DNA from 3 places in the Lacrimispora brassicae genome. Region 1 is predicted to be linked to each of the others. Evidence: a T-box and tRNA genes for the amino acid it is inferred to sense, from the RefSeq annotation. Region 1 holds a T-box; the other regions hold tRNA genes.
The links. The T-box of region 1 lies ahead of proS (proline--tRNA ligase). A T-box ahead of a tRNA ligase gene usually reads a tRNA of that ligase, here a tRNA-Pro.
Positions count from the first base shown of each region.

Region 2: it has a tRNA-Pro gene. The T-box ahead of proS (proline--tRNA ligase) is inferred to sense a tRNA for this amino acid. The anticodon was not compared.
Region 3: it has a tRNA-Pro gene. The T-box ahead of proS (proline--tRNA ligase) is inferred to sense a tRNA for this amino acid. The anticodon was not compared.

Region 1 is NZ_BRYH01000013.1:18,210-28,265, reverse strand. It holds gene ACYVD3_RS08355 (putative ABC transporter permease) at 1-405, shown strand, start outside; gene ACYVD3_RS08350 (phospho-sugar mutase) at 467-2,203, opposite strand; gene ACYVD3_RS08345 (spore coat protein CotS) at 2,282-3,259, opposite strand; gene ACYVD3_RS08340 (CCA tRNA nucleotidyltransferase) at 3,353-4,570, opposite strand; gene proS (proline--tRNA ligase) at 4,607-6,040, opposite strand; T-box leader at 6,178-6,387, opposite strand; gene ACYVD3_RS08330 (AI-2E family transporter) at 6,515-7,618, opposite strand; gene ACYVD3_RS08325 (RluA family pseudouridine synthase) at 7,719-8,420, opposite strand; gene ACYVD3_RS08320 (nitroreductase family protein) at 8,430-9,167, opposite strand; gene trhA (PAQR family membrane homeostasis protein TrhA) at 9,370-10,017, shown strand.
Region 2 is NZ_BRYH01000048.1:39,015-49,070, reverse strand. It holds gene ACYVD3_RS21290 (PolC-type DNA polymerase III) at 1-3,897, shown strand, start outside; tRNA gene ACYVD3_RS21285 (tRNA-Pro) at 4,052-4,125, shown strand; tRNA gene ACYVD3_RS21280 (tRNA-Glu) at 4,151-4,222, shown strand; gene ACYVD3_RS21275 (hypothetical protein) at 4,369-4,512, shown strand; gene ACYVD3_RS21270 (flavodoxin domain-containing protein) at 4,487-4,804, shown strand; gene tnpA (IS200/IS605 family transposase) at 5,048-5,446, shown strand; gene ACYVD3_RS21260 (RNA-guided endonuclease InsQ/TnpB family protein) at 5,446-6,540, shown strand; gene pta (phosphate acetyltransferase) at 6,853-7,824, shown strand; tRNA gene ACYVD3_RS21250 (tRNA-Thr) at 7,980-8,052, opposite strand; gene ACYVD3_RS21245 (bifunctional diguanylate cyclase/phosphodiesterase) at 8,231-10,056, shown strand, end outside.
Region 3 is NZ_BRYH01000059.1:21,479-31,534, forward strand. It holds gene ACYVD3_RS26030 (hypothetical protein) at 1-10, shown strand, start outside; gene ACYVD3_RS26035 (peptidase G2 autoproteolytic cleavage domain-containing protein) at 1,119-2,429, shown strand; gene ACYVD3_RS26040 (hypothetical protein) at 2,407-2,847, shown strand; gene ACYVD3_RS26045 (hypothetical protein) at 2,998-3,357, opposite strand; tRNA gene ACYVD3_RS26050 (tRNA-Val) at 3,964-4,036, opposite strand; gene ACYVD3_RS26055 (CatA-like O-acetyltransferase) at 4,102-4,740, opposite strand; tRNA gene ACYVD3_RS26060 (tRNA-Pro) at 4,885-4,958, opposite strand; gene ACYVD3_RS26065 (HAD-IIB family hydrolase) at 5,088-5,879, shown strand; gene lpdA (dihydrolipoyl dehydrogenase) at 5,880-7,313, shown strand; gene ACYVD3_RS26075 (aminopeptidase P family protein) at 7,310-9,097, shown strand; gene ACYVD3_RS26080 (helix-turn-helix transcriptional regulator) at 9,123-9,464, opposite strand; gene ACYVD3_RS26085 (GGDEF domain-containing protein) at 9,636-10,056, shown strand, end outside.

The DNA of each region.
Region 1 (10,056 bases):
GTACACTCCATCAAGGAAGCTTTGGACCTTGGCCGAATTCTGGAGTCCATGACAAAATTAAAGTCAGAACTGGAGGAGGTACAGGTACAGCTCTCCCTGTTAAAGGCTGAAACCGCCCAAAAGATGTCGGACATAAAAACAGAGACCCTTCAAAAGGCCACCAACTTAAAGGACGAAACAATGGTAAAGATCTCTTCCCTGAAAGCCGAAACCACCAGCGCATTAAAAGAATCCACTTTAGCGGAACGCCTTCAGTCCCTTACGGAAACCAGGGACAGGCTGACCGGGCGTTTGACCTTTTACCGGAAGGGCATCCTCCGCCGGAACCCTACGGCTTCATCCCGGCTGTTTGGAGAGGCTTTAAGAGACTTAAAGGAATATTCCAAAAAACACAAAAAGTCATAGCAGCCAAATGCAAAGACGGAGCTTTGTCAAAAACCAAGCTCCGCCTTATTTTTTTAATTCCTTATATCATTTTATCTACCATAGCCATGACCCCATCTCCCAGCTTTGCAGATCTCTCATCTGCATCCGCCATGGAAGCGCCCTTAATGCCATAGTAAAATTTGATCTTTGGTTCCGTTCCCGAAGGCCTTACGCACAGCCACGCATCATCCGTCAGTTCATAATAAAGCACGTCAGACTGGGGAAGCCCCGTAGGATTTACTTCTCCTGTACTCATATCTTTTACAGTATCCAGCTTATAGTCCCTGGCAGAAAGAACTTTATATCCGCCAACTTCCGCCGGAGTATCCTTTCGCATGGTTTCCATGATGGCCCGGATCTTTTCCTGACCCTCGATGCCCTTTAAACCTATGGCTTTTACCGCATCCTTATAATAGCCGTACTTCTCATACAGGGCTGTCATGGCATCCCACAAGGTCATGCCCTTTGTCTTATAATAAGCTGCTGCCTCGCACAAGGCCACCGTTGCAGAGATGGCATCCTTATCACGGGCATAGGTTCCGATCAGACAGCCATAACTTTCCTCCAGGCCAAACATATAGGTCCCGTATCCGGTGGCCTCTTCCTTTAAGATCTGCTGTCCGATGTATTTAAAGCCGGTTAATACCTCAATCAGCTCACAGCCGTAGGCCCTGGCCACCGCATCCACCAGATTGGTGGTGACAATGGATTTGACTACCTGTCCGTCCGCTGGGATCGCTCCTCTTTCCTTTTTCTGGCTCAGCACATACTCGCACAGAAGAGAACCGGACATGTTGCCGGTCAAGGGGATATATTCTCCGGATTTTTCATCCTTTACATACACCCCAAGACGGTCAGCATCCGGGTCCGTTGCCAAAACCAGGTCCGCATCCTTTTCCTTTGCAAGGGCAAGGCCCAGTTCAAAGGCTTCCTCGGCCTCAGGATTTGGATAGCTGACCGTTGGAAATTCACCATCCGGCAGTTCCTGCTCAGGAACCACATATACATGGGTAAAGCCGATTTCCTTTAATGCCCTTCTTGCAGGAAGATTGCCTGTACCATGGAGAGGAGTATAGACAATTTTAATATCATTCTGCATCTGATCAATGGCATCCTGATTCACTACCTGGGCCTTTACGTGAGCTATATATTTGTCATCCAGAGCCGCTCCGATGATTTCATATTTGTCTGATTCCTTTGCCGCTTCCACAGTAGTGGTCTTAACTGTGGAAATATCTGAGATATTTAAAACTTCTGCGGTCACCCCTTTGTCATGAGGCGGAGTAAACTGGGCGCCATCCTCCCAATATACCTTGTATCCGTTGTATTCCGGAGGGTTGTGGCTGGCTGTGATATTAATTCCGGCAATGCAGCCTAATTCCCTTACAGCAAAAGAAAGCTCCGGCGTAGGGCGCAGAGATTCAAATTTATATGCCTTAATCCCATTGGCTGCCAGCGTAAGGGCGGCTTCCTCTGCAAATTCCGGGGACATATGCCTGGAATCGTATGCAATGGCCACACCTTTATCTGCTCCGCCCTGGCTTATGATATAATTTGCAAGCCCCTGGGTCGCTTTTCTAACTACATAAATATTCATCCGGTTGATACCGGCGCCAATGATGCCCCTTAGGCCGGCGGTGCCAAATTCCAGATCCTGATAGAAACGCTCTTTGATCTCATTTTCATCATCAGCGATCCCCCGGAGCTCTTCCTTCGTCGCCTCATCAAAATATGGATTTAAAAGCCATTCCTCATAAATACTCCTGTAATCTTTCATAAGCATAATACCCCTTTCTCACCATTTCTGTTATGGCTATTATAAAACATAACAGGGCAAAAGAAAAGCGTATTTCCATTATTTTATTCGTGACAGGAAAAGATTCCGCATGGGCTGCTGAATCTCTAAATCCTTAAGCTTTTCAATATTCCGTGCGGGAATCCAGGCCTTATTGGCGTTATAATAAAAGTTGATCTGCTTCCAGTATTTTTCAGGATACAGGAACAAATAGTAAAGGCATATCCTGTCTCCATCTGAAAGAGGAAGAATCTTTGTATAGGTTTCCAGCATGGCCATGCCCAGCTTTAAATTCCACTCATGCTTTTCCATGGCCTTACGCATAAAATGGTATAAATCCTCCATCTGCAGTCCCAAGTGCATGCGGTTGAACTCCACGATGGCCACATCGTGAAAGCACATGAGGACGTGGTGCTGGTTTAGGTCCCCGTGGCACAAATACTCCTCATTGTTCTCCCTGTTTTCATAAAAGCCTGCCATCCCTTTACAGGCTTCCATGGCCTGTTCGAAAAATATGTCATAATTCCCCATGACGCACAGTTCGAACTCGGATTTTTTCCTTTTATTCCGGATAAACGTGCGGGCGCGCACCAGTTCCCTGTTGTGGCGTTCCATTTCCTCAGCCGGCTGCTGTACCAAAATGGATCCCAGATTCCATTCCTCTTTAAACTCGATCCTCCGCAGCACTTTATGTAAAGAAGCAATTTGTTCGATGGCACATAATACCTCTTTGCTATCCTTCAAATTACATTCCCGGTCCGCATACCAGTCTTTTACAATCCACCGGGTTCCATCCTCGGCACTGGAGAGGAGTTCACCATCTTTATTCCTGACGTAACGGTCTACGTTTAAATGACAGGTTTCTTTCATCTGTGAAAATACCTGATCCTCAAATTCCAGGCGCTTTAAGGTTCCTTTATATTCCCGAAGCAGTTTAAGCCCCTGGTTCGTTTCACACAGCCAGGCGCCCCGGCCGCGTTTCACATCCAGAATTTCAAGCTCATACTGCGAAAGCACCTCTGTGTATTTCTCGTTCACAACCACCCCTCCAACTCTTAGCTCATCAGCTACTTCTAGGGTATGAAGAGGTGGAAAAAAATATGCAAAATACGGCAGAAAGTTATACGTGCCTTAGGCCTGTTCCTCTAATAAATGTTCTGCTGATTTCATCAGATATTCCTTATTATTGCATTCCGGCTGGTTAAGGACCATCTGGAACAGACGGTTTAACACCGCCCCCATTTCAGGACCGGGCTTCATGCCTGCATCCATCAGTTCCCTGCCGGTGACGGCCATGTCCTTTAAGCGGATACAATCCCCGGCCCTTAAGATTTCCTCTGAATATTGCTCCACAAGTGTTACCCGGCTCTTATAAGGTTCTGAGCAGAATACCTTCTGAAAGCACAGAAGATCTTGAAAAAACTCTGGGGAAAGGTCGCTCATGACCTGCCGGATGGCCGGCTTATGGGCCGGGAGCTCTGTTCTCCACAAACTGACCAGGTTTTTTGTCTGATGAATCGTATCATTGTCCAGCTTAAGCTCCTTAAGGATACAGACTGCATCCTGAGGTTCCTCCTGTCTTAAAAAGCCAGACCAGCGCATGTGTTTTTTAGGGGGAAGGTCTCCAATTTTTTCTGCTTCCAGAAGCCGCCTTCCCGCAGCTTCAAAATACCGGGAAATATAAGGGGCGATCCCATTTTCATACACACCCTTTACCCTCCCCGGGTGACTGGAAAGGAGGAGTTTTGTAAGCTCCACCTGTATCCGTTCCTTACTGACCTTTGCCATATTGGGGGCGATAACGGAAATCGCCGCCCTTGTCTCCCCTTCCAGGGCAAAGTCCAGTTGGGCGGAAAAACGGATTGCCCTTAAGATCCTTAAGGCATCCTCCGTAAACCGGTCCACAGCATTTCCCACGCAGCGGATGGTCCGGCTCTCTAAATCCTTCACCCCGTCAAAGGCATCTACCAGCCCTTCCCGGTCGCTGTAAGCCATGGCATTGATAGTAAAATCCCGGCGCTTTAAATCCTCAAGCAGGCTTCCCGTAAATTCCACGGATTTGGGATGACGTCCATCCTCATACTCTCCGTCTATGCGGTAGGTGGTCACCTCATATCCTTCATGTTCAATCAGTACGGTAACTGTGCCGTGCTGGATCCCCGTATCCACCGTTCTTTTAAAGATTTCCTTAACTTGTTCCGGCTTTGCTGAGGTGGTGATATCCCAGTCTTCCGGCATCCGGCCCAGGAGGCTGTCTCTCACACAGCCTCCCACAACGTAAGCTTCAAAGCCGTTGGTATTCAGTTGTTCGATGATCCCCCTCGCCGCTTCCGGAACCTGAATCTTTATCACTTTTTTACCTCCTGGTTTTCCTATGTGCCGGTATTAATATGCCCTGCCCCAGTAAACCATTTTTACTGCAGGCTTTCCACAGCATACGCAGGTATCGGCCAGGTTTTCCTGCTTAAAGGGCATACAGCGGGATGTTGCCCCTGTAATCTCCTTGATCTTATCCTCGCATTCCTGGGAACCGCACCACATAGCCTTTACAAAACCCGGCTTTTCCTCTACGGTCTTAACAAAGGCATCCATGTCCGTCGCCTCATAGGTGTGGGCATCCCGGTGTGCTCTGGCCCGTTCCAGCATATCTTTCTGAATGACTTCCAAAAGCTCGCCTACCTTGGCGTTTAACTCATCTAAGGACACGGTGATCTTCTCATGGGTGTCACGGCGTACCAAAACCGCCTGGTTTTCTGAAATATCTCTGGGCCCGATCTCTACACGGACCGGAATGCCGCGCATCTCTGATTCACTGAACTTCCAGCCAGGGCTCTTATCGGAATCGTCAACCTTTACCTTATAATTAGAAAGAACCTGCTTTAATTCATAGGCCTTATTAAGAACGCCCTCCTTCTGCTGCTGGACCGGAACGATGACCACCTGGGTGGGAGCGATTCTTGGAGGAAGCACAAGGCCGCTGTCATCGCCATGGACCATGATAATGGCACCAATGAGCCTGGTGGTCATTCCCCAGGAAGTCTGGTGAACATACTGAAGTTTATTTTCCTTATCGGAATACTGAATATCAAAAGCCTTTGCAAATCCGCTTCCAAAGTTATGGCTGGTTCCCGACTGAAGTGCCTTGCCGTCATGCATCAAAGCCTCGATGGTATAGGTTGCCTCTGCTCCTGCAAATTTCTCCTTATCGGTCTTCTGGCCGCGGACAACAGGCATTGCAAGGACCTCTTCACAAAAGTCTGCATATAAATGAAGCATCTGCTCTGTCCGTTCTTCCGCGCCTTCCGCCGTGGCATGGGCTGTGTGGCCTTCCTGCCATAAAAACTCTCTGGAACGTAAAAACGGTCTGGTAGTCTTTTCCCAGCGCACCACGGAACACCACTGGTTGTAAAGCTTAGGTAAGTCCCGGTAGGACTGGATATCTCTGGAATAAAAATCACAGAACAGGGTTTCAGAGGTAGGTCTGACGCAGAGCCTTTCCTGCAGCGGCTCCAAACCTCCATGGGTCACCCAGGCCACCTCAGGAGCAAATCCCTCTACATGGTCCTTCTCCTTTTGAAGGAGACTCTCTGGAATAAACATGGGCATATAAACATTTTCCACCCCTACTTCCTTAAACCTTCTGTCAAGCTCACTCTGGATATTTTCCCAGATGGCATACCCTGTCGGCTTAATGGCCATGCAGCCTTTCACGCTGGAATAATCAATTAATTCCGCCTTTTTTACAACATCGGTGTACCACTGGGCAAAATCCACATCCATGGATGTGATCGCCTCTACTAATTTCTTGTCCTTTGCCATAACAAATTCACCTCTCCTATTTTCCGCCCAAGCTTTTGGGACATAATGGCATTCTTTTTCTCTCCCATGTTTTAAGACACAGGGGATCCTTGCAGAGCGGCACTTTCATAAAACAAAAAAGAGCCATTCGTTCCCTTAAAAGGGACCGAACAGCTCGGCGGTGCCACCCAATTTAGCCATGGGAAATTCCATGACTCACTTTTCCTATCCTATAACGCAGGAACTGCGCCGCAGTTTGCTGCGGGACTCCGAGGGAGGTTGGGTCATGAGGGGTATAAAGGCCTTCCAGCGTACGGCCTTCTCTCTGGAATACATCATCACTTACTGATCCTCTTCAACGTCTTGATTCTTCACTATAAAAAAGATTGTATGGTTGATTTTACGTTATTTGCAAATGTTTGTCAAGTGGGTTCCGCCTTGTCCGGGAAAGTATTTGTTACGGTTTGACCATGCAAAACTGTAACAAATATCTGATCATTCCTCCGGATCCGCTACATTCTTTTCATCGTGACAGCACGAGACCTCATACACCTCTACAATATCCTCTACGATCAATAAGCCGATGGGACCAAGAATAAATCCTAAAAGCCCGAAGAGCTGAAGGCCCACGTACATGGAAGCAAGGGTTTCCAAAGGGGTAAGTCCCACCTGTCCTCCCATAATCTTGGCTTCCATGATCTCTCTTAAAAAATAACAGATAATGTAAATGATGATCAGTCCGAACCCGTACTTCCAGTTTTTATCGATCATGGAGAAAAGGGCCCAGGGAATGAATACCGTACCGGTGCCAAAGATCGGAAGTGCATCCAGAAGTCCGATCCCGATCCCGAATAAGATAAAATATGGATTTCCCAGGATGAACAGCCCTGCCCAACACACCACCATGGTAAACAGCATGATAGCCCCCTGGGTTTTTAACCAGGCGCTTCCCACTGTCGTAAGCCGTCTCCCCAGCATGGCATATTCAAAGCAGAAAATGGAATTGTCCCGCCTTTCCCGAATGTCATCCATCTCCTGAAGGGACAGAACCGTGGCAATAAGCAATATGATGATGATCACAGTTGCCTGGACGATCCATTTCATGATGGTCATGGAATTCACCATGAGAAACGGCATGATCCTGCTTTTTATGGCAGCCTGGCCCCCTGAAATAATATCTCTTACCACCTCTACCATATACCCGTCAGGCAGCTTTAAAAACCCCTCCGCAAAGGAACAGTTATCCATAATCCACCGGTCCATGCCTTCCAGAATAGACGGCAGGTTCTGAAGCAGAAGCCTGGCTTCCATGAATAACTTTCTTCCCCCCACATAAAAGATAATTCCAAAGACAATCATAAAAAGAATGATTTCGATTCCTCCGATGACTGCCAGGGGAACGGAAATCACCCTCCCTTTTACCATGAAGCGGGTCTTTCTCTCGATCCAAAGGGCACTTGGCCGAAGGGAGAGAGCAAATACATACGCAATCAAAAAGGGAATCACAAGAGGCAGCAGATAACGAAAACTTAAATACACTGCCCCTGTAACTCCCAATATTAATAATGTTTTCTTCAGTTTCCTGCTCGGTTTCACCATGGACTCACCTGTTTCTGATTTGTACTTCTTTTGTACAATCTCTATTATGAGCCGCCTGGAATAAAAATATGCGTAATTCGTTTAGCAAAAAATTCCTTCTTTATGCCATTTCCGGCAATGAGAACATCTCAAAGATCTCTCCCTTTGGTTTTACGGAAAAAGACATCCGTTTCTTAGTGACCGGATGGGAAAATGACAGGCTGTAAGCAAACAAGGCCACATTTCCGCTGTCAGCTCCCTTCTGAAAACGAGGATTATACTTCCTGTCTCCCCAAAGAGGTGTTCCGTGGCCCGCCATCTGCACTCGGATCTGATGATGACGGCCGGTTTCCAGAGTGATCTTAGCCAGGCTGTATTTTTCATTCTCTATGCTCCGTTCATCCACAACCTGGTAAGAAAGCTCTGCCAGTTTTGCACCTTTTATCCCCTTATCCACAATTATAGAACAATTGTTTTTTCCGTCTTTCCACAAATAATCCACGTAGGGTCCAAAGTTCTCCACAGGTTTTCCACAAACCACCGCGTAATAGATTTTCTCCATTTGATGCTGGGAAACCTGCCTGCTTAAAGAATCTGCGGCGCTTTTCGTTTTTGCGTACACCATGATGCCTCCCACCGGCTTATCCAGCCTGTGGATAACTCCCACATATGGTTCCCCTGGCTTTGGGGATAAACTGTTGATATGTTTCTTTACCTCGCTGACCATATCCGGCTCAAAGGATCTTGCCGATTGGGATTCCATTCCCACCGGCTTTTCCACCACCAGTATCTCTTCATCTTCGTATAATATGTTAAGCTCCATTCCTGCCCTTTACTCCTCTTTCTTCCATGCCTCTATCATAGCCTCCACGGACCGGCTCATTTCAGCGCTAAAATCAGAATTCCATTTGCGCTTGCAAAATGCCTTTACCCAGCGTTCAAAATCCTCTTCCCTTCCCTGAACATTTTTAAGCTCCTGAGAAAACTCCTCAGGATTTAAACGGCGGTAGGCATTTTCAAACACCACAGCTCCGGATCTGAGCCGTTCCGGCTTTTTCCTCTCCGCCTGCTGCTTTGTGGGATATCCAAAAACCACCATTGCTGCCGGGACCGCATACTTAGGAAGGCCGAACAAATCCCTGTGTGTCTCATACTGCTCTATAATGTCCCCAATGTAACAAGATCCTATGCCCAGGGATTCTGCCGCCACAACCGCATTCTGAGCGGCTATCAGAGCATCATCACAGGCCAGCATAAGATCTCCAAGGCCGGGCTTTCGGACTTCTTCCTCATAATGGCAGAACAGTTCGTACCACCTTTGATAATCCGCCACAAAAACCAGTACTAAGGGTGCTTTTGCAATAAATGGCTGGTTGTCGCAGGTCACTGACAAGGTCTCCTTCTGCTTCTGGTCCGTCACGTCAATAATGGAATACAGGGTCATGTTCCCGGCAGTGGGAGCCTGTAAGGCTGCTTCTATAATAGCCGCCTTTTTCTCCGGTTCAATGGCCCGGTCTTCATATACCCGGACGGATTTTCTTTCCATAAGTTCTTTTATCGTCTGATTCATCGGGTGGTCATACCTTTCTTTTTTTCATTTTACATTATCTATTCATTATATTTTATTGTTCCCATTATAGCAAACCTCTTTTCACTTTATATTTGAAAAAACAGTTGCATTTTCCCCATTTAAAGTGTATAGTATATAAAAATATGATACATAGTATTTATTACTACGTTATAAGTTTTCATTTTCTACAAGGAGGGTTTTCATGGAAATTAAAATCAAAGATCCGGGCAGCGCCATCACTCATTTCATCGCCATGTTACTGGCGCTCATTGCCGCAATCCCGCTGCTTATTAAGGCGTCTTCCGACGGAAAGCTTCACCTGGCCGCCTTAACAATCTTCATCAGCAGCATGGTCTTTCTTTACGCGGCCAGCACAATTTACCATACTCTTGATATCTCGCCGAAAATCAACCGTCTGTTAAAAAAAATAGATCATATGATGATCTTTATCCTGATCGCAGGAACCTACACGCCGGTTTGCCTGATCGTTCTGGGAGATAAGACCGGCTGGGGCCTGATGGCTCTTGTGTGGGGAATCGCCGTCTCAGGGATTCTCATAAAGGCCTGCTTTATCATGTGCCCCAAATGGTTTTCGTCCAGTCTTTACATTGCCATGGGCTGGGTATGTATCCTGGCATTTACAAAGATCATGAATGCCCTCTCTTTTGCCGGCTTTCTCTGGCTGCTGGCCGGAGGAATCATCTACACCCTGGGAGGCATCATCTACGCCCTGAAGCTTCCTCTCTTTAACTCCAAACACAAAAATTTCGGCTCCCATGAGATTTTCCATCTTTTCGTCATGGGAGGAAGCCTGTGCCATTATATTTTGATGTACCATTTTGTTGCATAGAACGGTAAAAACCGTCAGTCCGCACACTCGCGGACTGAC
Region 2 (10,056 bases), on a different contig from region 1:
ATGGATGGATCTTCCGTAGATGCCTTGGCTGCAGGATATATGGCTTCTGCCCCGGTTGACCAGGCTCCCGTGCCTTCACTGCGCATGGGCGGGAAAAAGGAAGCACCAAAGGCAGGAGATTCCGGTGGCGGGAAAAAGGAGTGGAGGGATTTTAAAAAGGGCGGTAATTCTTACGGGCGCCGCTCGGATAATCCTGACGTTTTATACGGCCGTGACTTTGACGGGGAAACCATTGAGATTGAAAAAATCGACGGTGAAATCGGTGAAGTGGTCATTCGCGGCAAGATTTTAACTGTGGACAGCAGAGAACTGAGAAGCCAGAAGACCATCATGATCTTTGATGTGACGGATTTTACAGATACGATCACTGTGAAGATGTTTGCCAGGGAAGAGCAGATTGAGGATTTAAAGGCAGCCGTGGTACAGGGAACCTTTATACGTATTAAGGGAGTTACCACCATCGATAAATTCGACGGAGAACTGACCCTTGGGTCAGTGGTGGGAATTAAGAAATCTGAGGATTTTATGGGAAAGCGGGTGGACAACAGCCTTGAAAAGCGGGTGGAGCTTCACTGCCATACGAAAATGAGCGATATGGACGGGGTTTCTGAGGTCAAGGATATTGTGAAACGGGCAAAACGGTGGGGGATGCCTGCCATTGCCATAACAGATCACGGCTGTGTCCAGGCATTCCCTGATGCCAATCATGCCCTGGACAAGGGAGATACCTTTAAGCTGATTTATGGAGTAGAAGGGTATCTGGTGGATGATTTGAAGCAGTTGGTGGAAAATTCCAAGAACCAGGGTTTTTCGGATTCCTATGTGGTGTTTGATATTGAGACAACCGGCTTTAGTTCTTCCAGGAACCGGATCATTGAGATCGGAGCGGTAAGGGTGACAAATGGGGTTACTACTGATAAATTCAGCACCTTTGTGAATCCGGATGTCCCCATCCCCTTTGAGATCGAGCAGCTTACAGGCATCAATGACAACATGGTTCTTCCTTATCCCAAAATCAATGAAATCCTGCCGCAGTTTCTGGAATTTTGCGGGGATTCTGTTCTGGTAGCCCATAATGCCTCCTTTGACGTAAGCTTTATCGCCCATAATGCGGGGAAGCTTAATCTGGCCTTTGAGCCCACCGTGATTGATACGGTGGCTCTTGCAAGGCTTCTCCTTCCCAAACTTAACCGCTATAAGCTGGATACGGTTGCAAAGGCGCTGAACATTTCCCTGAAAAACCATCACAGAGCGGTAGACGATGCAGGATGTACGGCTGAGATGTTCGTGGCATTTGTGAAAATGCTCCGGGAACGGGGAGTGGAGACTCTTGACGAGCTGAACGGGTTAAGCACCATGTCTGCTGATATGATCAAAAAGCTTCCCACCCATCATGTGATCATTCTGGCTGCCAACGACGTGGGAAGGGTGAACCTTTATCGTCTGATTTCTTGTTCCCACATTGATTTTTATGCAAGAAGGCCCAGAATTCCCAAAAGCGTGCTGAACCAGAACCGGGAAGGGCTGATCGTAGGCTCTGCCTGTGAGGCGGGAGAACTTTACCAGGCCCTCCTTCGTGGCGTTTCCGATGCAGAGGTTGCAAAGCTGGTGAACTTTTATGACTATCTGGAAATACAGCCCTTGGGAAACAATGGGTTCATGCTCAGGGATGAGAAAAGTACAGTAAAGTCGGAACAGGATTTGATCGACATCAACAAAAGGATCGTGACCCTTGGAGAGCAGTTTGGAAAGCCGGTCTGCGCTACTTGTGACGTTCATTTTCTGGATCCTGAGGATGAGGTTTACCGAAGGATCATTATGACAGGCCAGGGCTTTAAGGATTCTGATGATCAGGCGCCCTTGTATTTACGGACCACTGAGGAGATGTTAAAGGAATTTGAGTACCTGGGGCCAAATAAGGCGGAAGAAGTGGTAATAAAAAACACAAGAAAAATTGCTGACATGTGTGAAAAGATCTCTCCTGTACGTCCGGATAAGTGCGCGCCGGTCATTGAAAATTCCGATGAGGATTTAAGGCAGATCTGTTATGACAAGGCCCATGCCATCTATGGGGAGAACCTTCCGACCATTGTTACGGAGCGGCTGGAAAGAGAGCTTCATTCCATCATATCCAACGGATTCGCGGTTATGTATATTATTGCCCAGAAGCTGGTTTGGAAATCCAATGAGGATGGGTATCTGGTAGGCTCCAGAGGCTCTGTCGGATCTTCCTTTGTGGCCTATTTGTCAGGTATTACGGAAGTAAACTCTTTAAGTCCTCATTATTATTGTGCTGCCTGTCATTATTATGATTTTGATTCGGAAGAAGTAAAACAGTTTTCCGGTATGGCAGGCTGCGATATGCCGGATAAGGTTTGTCCGGTGTGCGGACGCCCCCTGGCAAAGGACGGATTTGATATTCCCTTTGAAACCTTCCTGGGCTTTAAGGGAGACAAGGAGCCGGATATTGACTTAAACTTCTCCGGTGAATACCAAAGTAAGGCCCATGACTATACGGAGGTCATCTTTGGCAAAGGCCAGACCTTCCGTGCGGGAACCATTGGTACCCTGGCAGATAAAACCGCATTCGGCTACGTGAAAAATTATTATGAAGAACACGGTGTGAGAAAACGCAATTGTGAGATCAGCAGGATCGTACAGGGCTGTGTGGGGGTCAGGAGAACCACCGGGCAGCATCCGGGAGGAATTATCGTACTTCCCCATGGAGAGGAGATCTATTCCTTTACTCCGGTCCAGCGGCCTGCCAACGATATGACCACCATGACAGTAACGACCCATTTTGACTACCATTCCATTGACCACAACTTATTAAAGCTTGATATTCTGGGGCACGACGATCCTACCATGATCCGTATGCTTCAGGATTTGATCGGATTTGACCCGGTAAAGGATATTCCCTTAGACAGCAAGGAAGTCATGTCCCTGTTCCAGGATACCTCGGCCCTGGGGATCAAGCCGGAGGATATCGGAGGATGCAAGCTTGGAGCTTTGGGCGTTCCGGAGTTTGGTACGGATTTTGCCATGCAGATGTTGATTGACACGCAGCCTAAGTATTTCTCTGACCTGGTGCGCATTGCCGGTCTTGCCCATGGTACGGATGTGTGGCTTGGAAATGCCCAGACCCTGATCCAGGAAAAGACAGCCACCATTCAGACGGCGATCTGTACCCGTGACGATATTATGATTTATTTGATATCAATGGGAATCGAAGAAGGCCTTTCTTTTTCCATTATGGAGAGCGTCCGAAAGGGAAAAGGGTTAAAGGAGGAATGGGAGGAAGAGATGACCGCCCACGGAGTTCCGGATTGGTATATCTGGTCCTGTAAAAAAATCAAGTACATGTTCCCTAAGGCCCACGCTGCTGCCTATGTTATGATGGCCTGGCGAATTGCTTATTGCAAGGTGTTTTATCCTTTGGCTTATTACGCCTCCTTTTTCAGCATCAGGGCCAACGGCTTCAGCTATGAGCTGATGTGCCAGGGGCCGGATAAGCTGGAACATTATCTGGCTGACTATAAGAAACGGATGGATACTCTATCCAAAAAGGAGCAGGACACCTTAAGAGATATGAGAATCGTACAGGAGATGTACGCCAGAGGATATGAATTTATGCCCGTTGACATTTACCGGGCAAAGGCAAGGCATTTCCAGATCATTGACGGCAAGCTGATGCCATCCTTAAGCAGCATTGACGGACTGGGAGAAAAGGCGGCGGATGCCGTTGTGGATGCGGTAAAGGACGGATCCTTCCTGTCCAGGGAAGATTTCAGAAACAGGACAAAGGTCAGTAAGACCGTTTGTGATCTGATGGGGGACTTGGGCCTTCTTTTTGAACTTCCGGAATCCAATCAGTTGTCCCTGTTTGACCTGGGCTGATGAGGGAAAAATAAAAACCTCTGATGCCCGGGATTTTCCGGACAGAATAATTACAGAATTTTATAGTAATTTTTCCAGAATTTTAAAATAATAAAAAAATTTTGAAAATAAGGTTGACATACGCTGGAATTTATATTATACTACCTAACGTAATCGAGGCGTGGCTCAGTTTGGTAGAGCGCTGCGTTCGGGACGCAGAGGTCGCAAGTTCGAATCTTGTCGCCTCGATTCTGCATCAAAGATATTTGGTCATGGCCTATTGGTCAAGCGGTCAAGACGCCGCCCTCTCACGGCGGAAACCCGAGTTCGATTCTCGGATAGGTCATAATAAAAACCTTCAGGTGCAACCTGAAGGTTTTTGCGTTAAATGAAACAATTTAAAAATGGGCTCTGATATTTTTTGATTGATGGTATACAACCATTGGGAACACATAGGTTTGTCATAAATATAGAATATAAGAGGAACCTGTTATGAACAAAATTGCTGTTGTATTTCAGTCAAAATATGGGGCCACCAGAAACTATGCGCAGTGGATCGCAAAGGAATTACCCTGTGATCTGCTGGAAGGGAAACACATAAAAGCAGTTGGTGATTTTTACCTGCGGACTGGCTGACCCTTCCAATGCAATTATTAGGGAACAAATTCAAAAGAGCCTGGATAAGGTGCTTTCTCCGGACATGAGGGATAAGATCAAAGTGTTTCATTTTCGCGGAGCCATGGATTATTCCAAACTCAGCCTGATGCACCGTGCAATGATGGCTATGGTCTGTAAAATGCTGGCAAAAAAAGCTGAAAATACTTTGACAGATGAAGAGAAAGAGATGCTTGCCAATTACGGAAAAACCGTTGATTTTACAAATAGGGAAACAACATTGCCGCTGATAAATTATATACGGGGTTTATAAGTATTGCGGGGCAAAAGTGGATTACATTTCACTTGATGAGATAAAGGATAAAGTGGATTTTTTAACAGATTTTAGCCGAGAATTTCCCCGTCCTCTTAGGCGGTGGGCTGAATCGGTTTTTGTAGTAAGGTGTGGTTACGTATTTTGTAACCATATGGCAACAACCCACAAGAATGGCTTGCAAAAGAAAAAGATTAGATATATAATATAATCAGTCGAACGAAAGGAAAATAGCTTATTATAATGGAATTAGATAGCAATGCACATTCAGTATTTTTGCTGCATTATCATTTGGTGCTTGTGGTGAAATACCGAAGAAAAGTCTTTGACAACACGGTTTCCCATAGGGCAAGGACTATTTTTGAGTATATCGCCCCAAAATATCATATAACATTGATGGAATGGAATCACGACAAAGACCATGTACATATATTGTTTCGTGCACATCCAAAAACAGAAGTGAGCAAATTTATTAATGCATACAAAAGTGCAAGCAGTAGGCTGCTTAAGAAAGAATTCCCGCAAATTAAGCAAAAATTATGGAAAGATTATTTCTGGAGTCAGAGTTTTTGCTTAATAACGGCAGGAGGCGCACCACTTTCAGTAATAAAGCAATATATTGAATCGCAGGGGGAAAAGTAATGAACAAGGCTTATGTCTTCAGGCTTTATCCAAATAAAGAACAGAGAACCTTGTTGACTAAGACATTTGGCTGTACAAGGTTTATTTGGAATATGATACTGTCGGATAAGAAAGATTATTACGAAAGGACGGGCAAAACCCTAAAGACAACGCCCGCAAAGTACAAGAAAGAATTCCCTTGGCTTAAGGAAGTGGACAGTCTGGCACTTGCTAACGAACAGCTGTCTTTAGAGAAATCCTACAAGAATTTCTGGAATGGAAAAGGCAAGGTGGGATTCCCTAAATTCAAGAGTAAGCACAAAGACAAGAATTCTTATACAACTAATTATGTAAATGGAAACATAAGAATCGACCAAGGCAAAATCAAGCTGCCAAAGCTTGGAACCGTAAGCATAAAGCAGCACAGGGAAATCCCAAAGAGCTATCAACTAAAATCTTGTACAATAACACAAGATCCAGATGGAAAATACTACATTTCCATCTTATTTGCGTATGAGGAAAAGCTGGAGCAGCAAAAAGTAAAAGATATCGTAGGTTTAGACTTTTCCATGAAAGAATTGTACGTTGATAGTAACGGAGGGATTCCAGAATATCCAAGATATTATCGCAAAGCACAGGAAAAACTTGCCAGGGAGCAGAGGAAGCTGTCTAAATGCGAAAAATGCAGCAATAACAGGAATAAGCAGAGGAAAATAGTTGCCAAACTCCACAAAAAAGTATCAAATCAGAGAAAAGATTTTCTGCATAAGCAAAGCAGGCAGATAACCAATGCCTATGATGCAGTTGTTGTGGAAAATCTCAACATGAAAGATATGTCAAGGGCATTAAAAATTGGCAAATCCGTTCATGACAATGGCTGGGGTATGTTTGTGCAGTTCATGCAGTATAAATTATATGAAGCTGGGAAACAGCTTATAAAAGTGGACAAGTGGTTTCCATCAAGCAAGACCTGTTCTGTATGTGGAAAGAAAAAGAACGAACTTGCATTATCTGAGAGGGTCTACATCTGTGAATGCGGAAATATAATGGACAGAGATAAAAATGCCGCAATAAATATAAGGCAAGAAGGACTTAGAGTCTTAGGCATAGCCTAAGAGATGATATAAACCGTGGGGCACACGGGGTTAGCTTGTTGATACTGTCGAGATTACTCGGCCTGAGCAAGAAGCCCCCACTTCAAGAGAAAATCATTCAGTGAATGATTTTTTCTAAGTGGTGGGAGTATGTCACTAAGATATATGATGTAGCAGGGCCGGTGGATCCAATTCACAAAAAGGTGTTGGAACTGTTTAAAAATGCAGGGAAGTCAAAATATTTTATAAAATATAGAAATTTAGTTGATTTATTCATGCAACAGGAATTATACTTTATATCATAAAAAGAGTTTAAACAACGGAGGTAAAAACATGTTCAAACATATGATTGCTGCACTGAAAGAGCAAAAGAGAAAAATCGTATTTACAGAAGGAACTGATCCGAGAATCCTGGAAGCGGCAAGCCGCCTTTATAAAGAAGGAATTCTCACCCCCATACTTCTGGGGAATCTTGATGAAATAGATGTGGCTGCCAAAGAATGCGGCTGGCCCATTGACGGCATTGAGAAAATAGATCCTCTTAACTATGGGGAAATTGGAGAAATGACAGCTAAAATGGTAGAGGTGAGAAAAGGCAAGATGGATGAAAATGCTTGCCGGGAAGCGCTTGCCAAATCCAATTATTTCGGTACTATGCTGGTTAAAATGGGGAAAGCAGATTGCCTGCTGGGCGGTGCCACCTATTCCACTGCTGATACGGTAAGGCCGGCTTTGCAGTTGATCAAGACCAAGCCTGGCAGCAAGATTGTTTCCAGTTGTTTTATCCTTTATCGTGAGGCAGAAAACGGCAATGAAATGTATGCCATGGGTGACTGTGCCATTAACCTTAATCCTGATGAAACTGAGCTGGTGGAAATCGTATTGGAAACAGCCAGAACAGCCAGAACCTTTTCCATTGATCCGAAAGTTGCACTGCTGTCTTACAGTTCACTGGGTTCCGGCAAAGGGGAATCTGTAGATAAGGTGCACAATGCAGCCGAGAAATTGAAAGACATGGATTTAGACTTCCTGGTAGATGGGGAACTGCAATTTGATGCTGCGTTCTCTCCGGTCGTGGCTAAGACAAAAGCTCCTGATTCCCCAGTGGCCGGACAAGCCAATACCTTTATTTTCCCCAACATTGATGCCGGTAACATCGGATACAAAATTGCACAGCGTTTAGGAGGCTTTGAGGCGTTCGGCCCTATATTACAGGGATTAAATGCTCCTATTAACGACCTTTCAAGAGGCTGTAATGCAGAGGAAGTCTATAAAATGTCTATTATTACGGCATCTTTGATATAAGACTTATCATTTCATGAGCCAGATAGAAAGAATACAGATCTGCTGATTTGTGTTCTTTCTTTTTTTATTTCAATGGAATATTATTCCATAGCATTTGAAAAATAAAAATTAATTCATAAAATAAAAAAAACCCCGTAAACACGAGGTTTTCAACCAGCTCCCAGGGGGACTCGAACCCCCGACCTACGCATTACGAATGCGTTGCGCTACCAACTGCGCTACGGAAGCAATCCGGCTTTTCCATATAAGATTTGAGCCTCTGATAGTATAACAGCAAAGCAGTGAAAAATCAACCCCTACATGAAAAAAAACTTAAATTACGTAATGATTGCCAAATCTTCCATAAAAAGCTATAATTAATGAAGAGTCCAAGAGAGAAATCTTATTTCTGAGGAGTTAATTTTTTATGCAAAGGATGAAAGATGTAAAGATTAAAAAAGGACAAATGCTGGTTCCTGTGTTCCTTTGTTTGATTTTTATTGCATGTTGCTTTATATTTTTGACATATATGATACAAAAAAATGAGAAGGAAAACGCGGCATACTTTTACAGTGCGGCAAAACAGAATCAGGTCACTTTTAAGAACCAGATGGAAGGAGATTTTCATGCTCTTAAGGGACTGGCTGTAAGTCTTGGCGCCATGGATCCGGATAATAAGGAGCAGATGGACCGGATCATAAATGAGATTAACGGTGAAAGCCGGTTTATGAAGATCGGCCTTGCAGACAGCGCCCATTGGAAAGAATCGGGTGGTTATGATGATTACTATAGGGTCCCTGTAAAGAACGGGGAGGATCAGCCTGTGGGCTTTCTTTATGCCACAAATTCCGGTGACATGATACACAATATGATCCATAGAACTGTTCTTGCTGAGGGCGGTTTTGCGGAGATCCTTGACCAGAATGGAAAGGTGATCGCAGGGGCGGCCGTGAAGGACCAGGAAAAAGTCAGGGAAGTAATCCACAAGGGAAGTCAGAAACCATTTACCATGGCGTCACAGGGCAGCCGGCAGCAAATGGCCGTTTTGATTCCTTTGGGAATTAATAACTGGTATGTATTAAGCGTTTTTCCTCAATACAGTATGAGGAGCAGACATATAGAAGCAGGGATCGGGGCGCTGATTTTGCTGTCCTCAGGGCTGTTTCTTTACTTTTTCTGCAGGCAGTGCAAGATCATCAGCCAAAACCAGGAAGCTCTTCTGGAACTGGCTTATAGGGACAGCCTGACCGGGTGCAGGAATTTTTCTTCCTTTAAGAGAGAAGCGGAGCGGGTGATACAGGAAGAAAGTATCTCTTCTTACGCAGTGTGGTATTGTGATATAAAGAAATTTAAATTCATCAATGATATTTTGGGATATGAGGAGGGGGACAGGATCCTGACTTCCATTGCGGATCTGTTTCGGGATTATGGGGAACAGGAAGCTTTATTCTGCAGAGTATCGGCCGATAATTTCGCAGGCCTCCATAAATATGAAACCCGGGAGGATATGCGCAGTTGGTTTTATAAGCTGGTTGAGTTTTTTCAGAGCAGGGAACTGCCTTTCAATAAAAAGATTACCATGGAGCTGTGCATGGGCGTCTACTGTATGGAGGAAGATGACCGGGAGCTGTCCATAGAACAGATCGTAAACCGGGCAAATATTGCACAGAAACATGTAAAGAGCCAGCCGGGAAACCAGTTTGGTTTTTATAATAAGGAAATACGCAATAAGGTGGTATATGAGTCTGAGCTGGAATCGGAAATCGACAGGGGAATCAGGAACCGGGAATTTAAGCCGTTTATACAGCCGAAAGTATCCATCCAAAAAGGAAACCGGATCGCAGGAGGCGAGGTTTTAGTGAGATGGGAGAATCCCCGTAAGGGCACCATACCGCCGGGACTGTTCATACCTCTTATGGAACGTGACGGAAAGATCGTGAAGCTTGACCGGTACATGTTTGAGGTGGCCTGCCAATGGCTTCACAACTATTTAAAGACCGGCAGAGAGCCCATAAACCTGGCTGTCAATGTTTCAAAGATCGGAATACTGCGGGAAGACTTTGTGGATTTTTACGGAAGAGTGAAAGAAAAGTATCAGATACCTGACGGACTTTTGGAACTGGAGTTTACGGAAACCGTCATGCTTAATGACGATGCTGTTTTCAGCGGCCTTGTGAGCCGGCTTCATAAAAAAGGGTTTGTTTGTTCCCTGGATGATTTCGGTTCGGGATATTCATCCCTGAATCTTCTGAA
Region 3 (10,056 bases), on a different contig from region 1:
AATACACTAAATAGCAATTTATATGAATAGGTGGCGAATTTGATTTCCCTCTTTTCACTATGGGATCTATTTTTTACTTACTTTTTTACCTTGCTACTAGTAACGTACCAACCCATAATAACGACTTGGGATAACGAGTTTCTTCGATTCTTTATTAGCAAATTCCTTATGATGTACTAGCCGGTATAAAATTAACAGATGTGTACAATCAGACATATTCTATGGGTATAAAGAATTAAAGTTCTTTATAATGTTTCCACATATAAGCAAACAATTATAGAGGGGAAATTCATATGAGTAATTATATAGAGTCCAATGATAATCATTGTTCTAGTTGTCGTTGTTGTAGCTCAACAGGACCAACTGGGCCTAGGGGTTGTCAAGGACCTAGAGGCTGCCCAGGAGCTACTGGACCAACCGGGCCTAGAGGTTGCCCAGGGCCAACTGGGCCTAGGGGTTGTCCAGGGCCAACTGGGCCTACTGGCGCAACAGGACCTACTGGCGCAACAGGACCTACTGGCGCAACAGGACCTACCGGCGCAACAGGACCTACTGGCGCAACAGGACCTATTGGCGCAACAGGACCTATTGGCGCAACAGGACCTATTGGTGCAACAGGGCCTATTGGCGCAACAGGACCTATCGGCGCAACAGGACCTATTGGTGCAACAGGACCTATTGGTGCAACAGGGCCTATTGGTGCAACAGGACCTACAGGACCTATAGGCCTCACCGGCCCCATCGGCCCCACCGGAGATACCGGGCCGACCGGACCTACTGGCGCAACAGGACCTACAGGACCTATAGGCCTCACCGGATCCACTGGGCCAACCGGACCTTCTGGTGCAACAGGCCCAACGGGTCCAACAGGAGCAACCGGTCTAAGCAATCTGCTCAACTTAGTTGATGGAGAGACCAATGGATCGGTGAAGGGAATCCACACAGGTGGCGGATGCGATGGCACAGCGGGTTCCGCTCTGGGGACTGATGCTGTCGCCTTAAACACAAACACAGTTGCCAGTGGGGATTCTTCGCTTGCTATCGGGATAGGAACCATTGCCAGCGGTACTGCTGCATTTTCTCAAGGAGAGTGTACTGTAGCCAGCGGAGCGAATGCTGTGGCGGAAGGCTACAATACGATAGCATCAGGAGACGATTCTCATGGGGAAGGTAGAGAAAGCACAGCGGGAGGTGAAGGCTCTCATGCCGAAGGCATCTTAACTGAGGCCTCCGAGTTTGCCTCTCATGCGGAGGGGAGTGAAACATTGGCGTCAGGCCTCGTCTCTCATGCCGAGGGAAGTGAAACATTGGCGTCAGGCGATGGCTCTCATGCCGAGGGAAGTCTTACTACCGCTTCCGGGACTGTATCCCATGCCGAGGGATTCTCTACAACTGCCGCAGGAGACAACTCGCACGCAGAGGGCAGCGAAACCACGGCAGAAGGCGACGGCTCTCATGCAGAAGGCTGCTCGACTACCGCTTCTGGGACTTGCTCGCACGCGGAAGGCGCCCAAAGTACGGCGGAAGGCGATGTCTCCCATGGGGAAGGTTTCTTAACTACAGCTTCCGGTGTTGTCTCCCATGCCGAGGGAAACCGCACAACAGCCAGCGAATTCGCTGCCCATGCCGAGGGAAGCAGCACAATAGCTAGCGGAATTTCTTCGCATGCCGGGGGAGATGAAACGATCGCACAAGGTCTAGCACAGATGGCAATCGGTAGAGACAACATCGCATCGGGGAATCCATTTAGCTCTGGTCCTACGGACAACGCCTTTATCATCGGAAACGGTACGACTGCGACCAGAAGCAACGCATTCCGCGTGCAGTTTAACGGTGATGTCCACAGCGCTTCCGGCATCTATGTCAGTGGTGCAGACTATGCGGAAATGTTTGAATGGCAGGACGGCAACCCCCAAAATGAGGACCGCAGGGGTTATTTTGTCACGCTTGATGGTAAATATATCTGCAAGGCGACCGCAGCAGATCAATATATCCTGGGGATAGTCTCTTCCACGCCGTCTATATTGGGGGATTCCCAAAGCATGGCCTGGCAGGGGATGTATTTGAAGGACGAATGGGGCAAAGTCATCTACGAATGGGTCAATGAGCAGAGAGAGTTCACAGTCATCGACCCTGCAACTCACGAAAAGCAGGCACAAACCAAGACTGTACGAGTACAGCGACCAAAGCTGAATCCCGCTTACAACCCAAGTCTGGTCTACACGCCTCGTACAGAGCGCAGCGAATGGGCTGCGATCGGCATGATGGGCAAGCTGCGTGTCCGTGACGACGGCACCTGTAAGACTAACGGATCCTGTAGGCCAAATACCGAGGGAATCGCCACTGCCAGCTCGCAAGGCTACCGTGTATTGGAACGGTTGGATTCCAACAAAGTGCTTATTTTACTTGACGGACCCAAAGCAAAATAACAGCAGCTTCCTTTTAAAATGTTCAACAGTTATTAAACCCCGAAGCGATGATATTACCGCTTCGGGGTTTGCAAAAAGTCAAGGGTATTTCTGCCGCACCTGTAAAGACCAGTCAAAAACAGCTTGTACAAAGCACTCTATCAAGCATAACAGACTGGAATCGGCTATACTCTATGCGGTTCAACAACAGGTATATATGGCCGTTCATTACTCTAATACAATTGCCTTTATCAATAAAGCTCTTTTAATTAAAAGCCAATCTGCAAAATTGCAAAGTATTTTAGAGCAGAAAGAAAAAGAGCTTGCTAAAATTACACGGTATAAGCAAGCCAATGCCATTAAGTTAAGCGATGGGGAAAATTATAGCAATGATTTAAGGCGAGCTTCCGGGCCGCCTCTGATGTTGTCAATGCAATGACTAGAATTTGACAACCGTGTATGGATTTTGATAAAAACAGCAATTAACTTAATTACAATTCAACTTTTCTCCATAAAACAAAAGAGGTTCCCCCTCTGACCATAAATTAACCGGGGAAACCTCAAACGCCATCAAAAGGCGGTAAGATTATTAATCCTTATATACTATTGAATAATAAAGAATTATTTGTTTATTACCACAAGGGCATGTACAGCCTAAAAAAACTGTATTCTCTTGGTTGAAACAAAAACCCAAAAGGCGTCCGAAAAGGTTGACTAAGAACAAGAAAAAATTTAATTCTCTCTCTAACTCGCTTGAGCTGCAATAAGTGAAAACTTGAGCATACCATAGTTTACATGGCCCTCTAGAATTGTCACTATATCTAGGGATGTCCCAATCAATTTTAAAATTTCTTCTGAGTATTTCCCTTTTTTCGTCATCTGATTTTCCTTCTATAGATTTTAATACTTCTTCTTTCAATTCTTCTAATACTTTTCCCTGTGTTTTCATAACAATATTGCGCCCCTTAAATATTTACTTACAATATAATAATATTCAATATAATTCTTTTTGACACAAGCCCTGGTCCATAGACTTTGTATTGCAGGGATAGTGTAGGGGCTGCGAGGGGGTCAAGGGTTGTCTAACGGCGTATCGGCTTCGCCTTACCTCTTATAATACCGTTCGGATCATCGTGTTTTTTTGTATTCCGTTTTTTCTTTTTAGTTCTCTCCTGGCGTCATGAAAAATCTGCACACATTATTATTGGCAGCACAGTTTTCAATATCAGCTTTATAGTGAGGTCATTTATTTATATTTTACACAAGGCTGCATTTTCCTGTCATTTGACATCACCTTCACTTTTAAGAAGATTATAAAAACGTATGTTCGCAAAGCCAAAAGGGATTTTTTTGGAATTAAAAGTATAAAAAGAGGGCATCCTGCATCCCGGGTACAAAATGCATTTTATCTGTTTTTATGTGCAATATTTCGTGTGATATCGTGTTGTATTTATAAGTATATATGTGCCTTATTAAGCCAATCATAGCAAAATCAAATATACAAAAAACCCTAGCATTTACAAGGATTTCTTGTATTGCCAGGGGTTAATAAAAATGGAGACAACAGGACTCGAACCTGCGACCCTCTACACGTCAAGCAGATGCTCTCCCAACTGAGCTATGTCTCCATAAAGGCATTGTAACTGAAAACCTAAAAAAAGGCAAGAAGAATTTTTCCATAAATTTGAAGCCTTTACAACAGCCAATCTCTGCTGTCACACCTGCTTTGAAGTCCTGAAAAGAACTTAGAAATATGGACCCCATCCATGAGTGCATGATTCACCAGAACCGATACAGGGATCTTTAAGCATCCTTCTGAGGCATAATACTTTCCCCAGGTAATACGGGGATTGCTGTCCGCAGGCATTGGGACCGGTTGAATGATGGAAGTATAGCTCACCCAGGGAATGCTGGAAAAGAAAAAGCGCTGATCCTCATCATCCCCGTCTTCAAGGCTCTGGCTTTGCCTGGCCATTTCCTGCTGCTGCTTTGAATCCTTTAGAAAGTCATCAAAGGGCAGCCGGTCATCTGCGGTACAATAACAATAGCTTTCATTTTCCAGTGCCAGAGTATAGGAAGAAATGCAATGGTCATATTCTATGATCCCGTTTCCTTTAAGACGGCGGCGGAATTCCGGGATGGAGTTAGCTGTCTGAGCTGTCGCGTAAAGGAAGGTCAGATAAAAGGGCAGCTCCTTTTCTTTGAGACAGTTCATGAAGTATGTAATGTCCAGATTTACGGTCATACCTACATATGGGTAAGCGAGATTGCGAAAAAGGTCAAACTGCTTCTTCCGTGGATAATGTTCCATGTCAAGATCATGACAACTCATAAAACACACCTCCTGAACTAATTTAAATCAATTATGCGTAAGGCCCCAGGGAGAGGTCTCAGACAAGCTGCGCAATTGAAATACAAAAAAATACCGGAAGCCTTACAATTATAAGGAAAACCGGTATCTTTAGCTATTTGTCAATCGGAGTAACAGGATTTGAACCTGCGACCTCTCGGCCCCCAGCCGAGCGCGCTACCAAGCTACGCCATACTCCGTTTCCTTGACACATATGGTATTATAGCAGAAAGTTTCGGATTGGTAAAGTATATTTCTTGAAAAATTTTCAAATTTAAGATATTATGGTAAAGAAAGATTATTTTAGAAAGAAAAACAGGTGAATATAGATGAAACCGATCGTAAGCTTTGATGTAGACATGACATTGCTGGACCATAAGGACTGGGCCATACCTGCCAGTGCTTTAGAAACTATTGAAAAGCTGAGAGAAAATTATACAATCGTTCTGGCAACGGGCAGAGATATGGATTCCGTTTTCAGCACCGGGATCCGGGATTTGGTAAGACCGGACGCGATCATACATCTCAATGGGACAAAGGTGACTGTGGGGGATACTGTGATTTATGAACATACCTTTGACAAGGTGCTGCTGGGAAAGATTCTTGCTTATGCAGAGAAAACTCCGTACAGCGTGGGCACCACCGTGGGGGACCGGGATTATTATGTTCACCCGGAGGTAGTAAAATGCCATGATACAAATCTTTGGGGAGAATGCGGAAGAAGATTTGAGGATCCAGGAAGGCTTGTGGAGCTGGAAGTGCGGACTATGGCTTATATTGGAGATGAAGCTGGCGCAAAGGCCATGGAAGAGGAATTTCCGGAGATCCATGTACATATGTTTGCTGATAGGCGGGGAGCAGATGTAGTGGAACGGAAGGCCTCAAAAGCCATGGGTCTGGTAAGGCTCTGTGACTATTTCAGGGTCCCCCTTACAGAGACTGTAGCTTTTGGCGACAGCATGAATGATTACGACATTATAAAGATTGCAGGCAGGGGAATTGCCATGGGCAATGCCATGGCTGAGCTGAAAAAGGCGGCTGATTATGTTACGGATCCCATTGATCAGGAAGGAATTAAAAACGCCTGCCTGCATTTTGGAATGATCCGGCAGGAGGCGTAAGTGGCAGAACATTATGACATTATTGTGATCGGCGGCGGGCCGGGAGGATATACGGCGGCTTTAAAAGCAGCCGGTCTGGGGCTTAAGACCGCCATTGTGGAGAAGGAGAAGCTGGGAGGAACCTGCATCAACAAGGGCTGCATTCCCACAAAGGCCCTGCTCCATGCCTCCAGTATTTTTGAGGCTCTTCAAAACAGCGATGAGTTTGGGGTATCCACGGATTTTATTTCTTTTGATTTTAAAAAGATGCAGAATTATAAAAAACGTTCCGTAAGGGCGTATCGTAAGGAAATAGAAGAGCTTGTTAAGGCAGCCGGAGTATCCGTGATCGGGGGGACGGCAACCATACGCCGGGGGCGTACCGTGGAGGTGAACAGCCCGGAAGGCAAGGATTATTATGAAGCAGATCATATCATCATTGCTGCCGGAGCCAGGCCGGTAATACCAAAGATCTCGGGAGTGGACCTTCCAGGGGTATTGACCAGCGACCGGCTGCTGGCTTCTGATACGTGGAATTACGACCGGCTTACCATTATTGGCGGCGGAGTGATCGGGGTGGAATTTGCCACCATTTTCAGCGCTCTCTGTTCCCATGTGACCATACTGGAAAGTGAAGCCCATTTATTGGGGCCAATGGATTCTGAGGTTTCCCAGGCTCTGGAAGAGGAGCTTAAAAGAAAAGGAATTGGGATACACTGCAGGGCAAAGGTTAAGGAAATTCGGGAAGAATCCAATCAGGGACTGGTATGTATTTTTGAAGTGAATGGAGAGGAACAGACCATCCGCTCAGGACAGGTCCTTATGGCAGCGGGGCGTGCTCCCTGCCTGGAGGGGCTTATGGGGCAGGACATAGATCTTGAGATGGAGAATGGTCATTTAAAGGTGGATTCGGAATTCAGGACCAGTGAACCGGGGATTTACGCCATTGGCGACGTGGCGGCTCATACCAAGCTGGCCCATGTGGCGGCGGCACAGGGAACCTATGTGGTAGAAAAGATCGGGGGAGTTGGGCATACCATCCGGCTTTCCGTGGTGCCAAACGGCATGTTCGTCAAGCTGCCTGTGGTACCAAGCTGCATTTACACGGAACCGGAAATCGCTTCCGTAGGGCTTACCAGGGAGGCTGCCAGGGCCTGCAGTATGAAAGTGAGATGCGGCCGTTATTCCATGAACGGAAACGGGAAATCCATTATAACCAGAGAGCAGAACGGGTTTATCCATCTGGTGTTTGAGGAATATTCCGGCACTCTTGTAGGAGCCCAGATCGTATGCCCCAGGGCAACGGATATGATCAGCGAGATGGCAACGGCCATTGCAAACGGCCTGACGGCTGAACAGCTTATGCTGGCCATGCGTGCCCACCCCACCTACAGCGAAGGGATCGGGGCGGCCATAGAGAATTATTTTGAAACCAAAGGAGAGACAAAACAATGATTCAGGAAAGACTGGAACAATTAAGAAATTTAATGGCAGAGCACCATATGGATGCTTACATGATTCCAACCTCGGATTTTCATGAATCCGAGTATGTGGGAGAATATTTTAAATGCAGAGAATTTATGACCGGATTCAGCGGGTCAGCAGGTACGGCTGTGATCACCAGAGACGGGGCCGGTCTGTGGACCGACGGCCGCTATTTTGTACAGGCCGGAAGGCAGCTTGACGGAACAGGAATCACCCTGCAGAAAATGGGACAGCCGGGAGTTCCCGAAATTGGGGAATATCTGGAGCAGGTTCTTCCGGAAGGCGGCTGCCTGGGATTTGACGGACGGGTGGTAAACTGCCAGTTGGGGCAGGACTTAGAAAAACTCCTGGCGGAAAAGAATGTGACTTTGGCCTATCAAAATGACCTGGTAGATATAATATGGAAGGAACGGACACCGCTGTCTGCGGAACCGGTCTGGATCCTGGAGGAGAAGTATGGGGGAAAATCTTCTGCGCAGAAAATAGAAGAATTGAGAAGCCAGATGAAAAAGGAAAAGGCTACCGTTCATATCCTTACTACTTTAGATGACATTGCATGGCTTTTAAATATCCGGGGAAATGACGTGGTATGCAATCCGGTCGTGCTTTCCTATGCCATGATAACTTTGGACCGTTTTTATCTTTTCATCAATGAAAAGGTATTAAAGGATGAAGTGAAAGCCTATTTAAAGGGCCTTTCCGTAACGGTATGCCCTTACAATGACATTTACACGGCAGTCCTGCAGTTAAGAAACCAGAAGGTTCTTTTAGAAACGGCCAGGACCAATTATGCCATTGTAAAAAATCTTGACGGCTCCAACCGGATCATTGATAAAATGAACCCCACCGTCCTTTCAAAGGCCATGAAAAACCCGGTGGAAGTGGAAAATATGAAAAAGGCTCACATCAAGGATGGAGTAGCCATGGTAAAATTCATCCGCTGGATAAAGCAGAATGTGGGAAAGGAAACTATCACAGAGGTCAGCGCCCAGGAGTACTTAGATGATCTGCGTTCCCAGCAGGAGGGAAATCTGGGATTGAGCTTTGATACCATTTCCGCCTACGGCTCCAATGCGGCCATGTGCCATTATAAGGCCACTGGGGAAAGCGATGTGAAGATAGAGCCTAAGGGACTTTATCTGGTGGATTCAGGCGGACAGTATTATGAAGGAACTACTGATGTGACAAGAACCATTGCAGTAGGGCCTCTGACAGAGACAGAGAGAGAGCATTTCACTCTTACCGTCATCAGCATGCTGCGCCTGGGAGCGGTAAAATTCCTTTATGGCTGCAGAGGGCTGACTCTGGATTATGTGGCAAGAGAACCATTCTGGAGCCGGGGAATTAATTTTGACCATGGAACCGGTCATGGAGTAGGGTATTTGTTAAATGTCCATGAGCGCCCCAATGGGATCCGGTGGCGTATGGTACCGGAACGTCAGGATAACTGTATCTTAGAGGAAGGTATGATTACTTCCGATGAACCTGGAGTATATATAGAGGGCAGCCATGGCGTCCGCACGGAAAACCTGATCGTGTGCAAAAAGGCCGAAAAGAATGAGTACGGACAGTTTATGGAATTTGAATACCTGACCATGGTTCCCATTGATCTGGAAGCCATTGATAAGTCCATTATGACAGAGCGGGATGTGGAGCTGTTAAATGATTATCATAAGGCTGTCTATGAAGCACTTTCTCCGTATCTTACAGAGGAAGAAGCTTTGTGGCTGAAAGAGAAAACGAGAGCCGTTTAACCGGTAAAACAGGCAGGACCGTAAATTATGGTTCTGCCTGTTTTTGATTGTCCGCATTTACTTTTAGCCGCAGCAATATGGGGAAAACCGCTTCCAAATCTTCTTTGGTCAAGTCTTTCATTAGTGCAGCGGCCTCCCTTAGAAGATTCTGTTCTTTTATTTCCGTATTAAAAAATTCTATGGGAGTAATTTCAAGATAATCGCAGATTTCAAAAAATTGTTTCATAGATGGCATGGAACGTCCTGAAGAAATTCCCTGGATATAGCTCTTGTTTTTTCCTAGATCCAGGCTCATTTGATATTCGGAAATATCTTTTTTCAGGCGAAGCTCCGTGATTCTATTCCTGACAAACTGTACATCCAACATTATCACCTCTAGGTTAATCATAAAGGATATTCTATGCGGATGCTACGTATTATATGCGTAATAATGGCTGAAAAATTGGTTGCATATACGGATGAAAAGCGTTATCATATACCATATACGAATGGAAAAGATGCGGAATGAGGGATTCCAGCAGGTACAGGGGGAAGGATCATGACAGGGAATTCAGGAAGACGGTTCGAGGAATGGAATACGGTAAACGAGCATGAGTTCTTCCGTTTTAGTGAGACGGAGCAAATGTACAGAAACATGAGTCTTTTTAAAGATACGGTTTTATTTGAGTATTATTATATGGATGGAAGGCTATATTTGTCACCAAATGCCAGGGGACAGATCGATTTGAGGACTTTTGGGCGGATTCTTGTAAAGCATAAGGATAATCCTCCCAAAGGCGGAGAGATCCGTTCCTTTGAGTTTTGCCTTGGAAAAAGAGGAGAACCATACCACTGGTGTAGCTGCAGGATTACCGCTCAATGGGAGGCTGGAACAGGGAGTCCCCTCAAGCTTATTGGAAAACTTCAGGATATTACTGGGCTGAAGGCCAGGGAAGAGCAGCTTTTGCTTCAATCTTTAA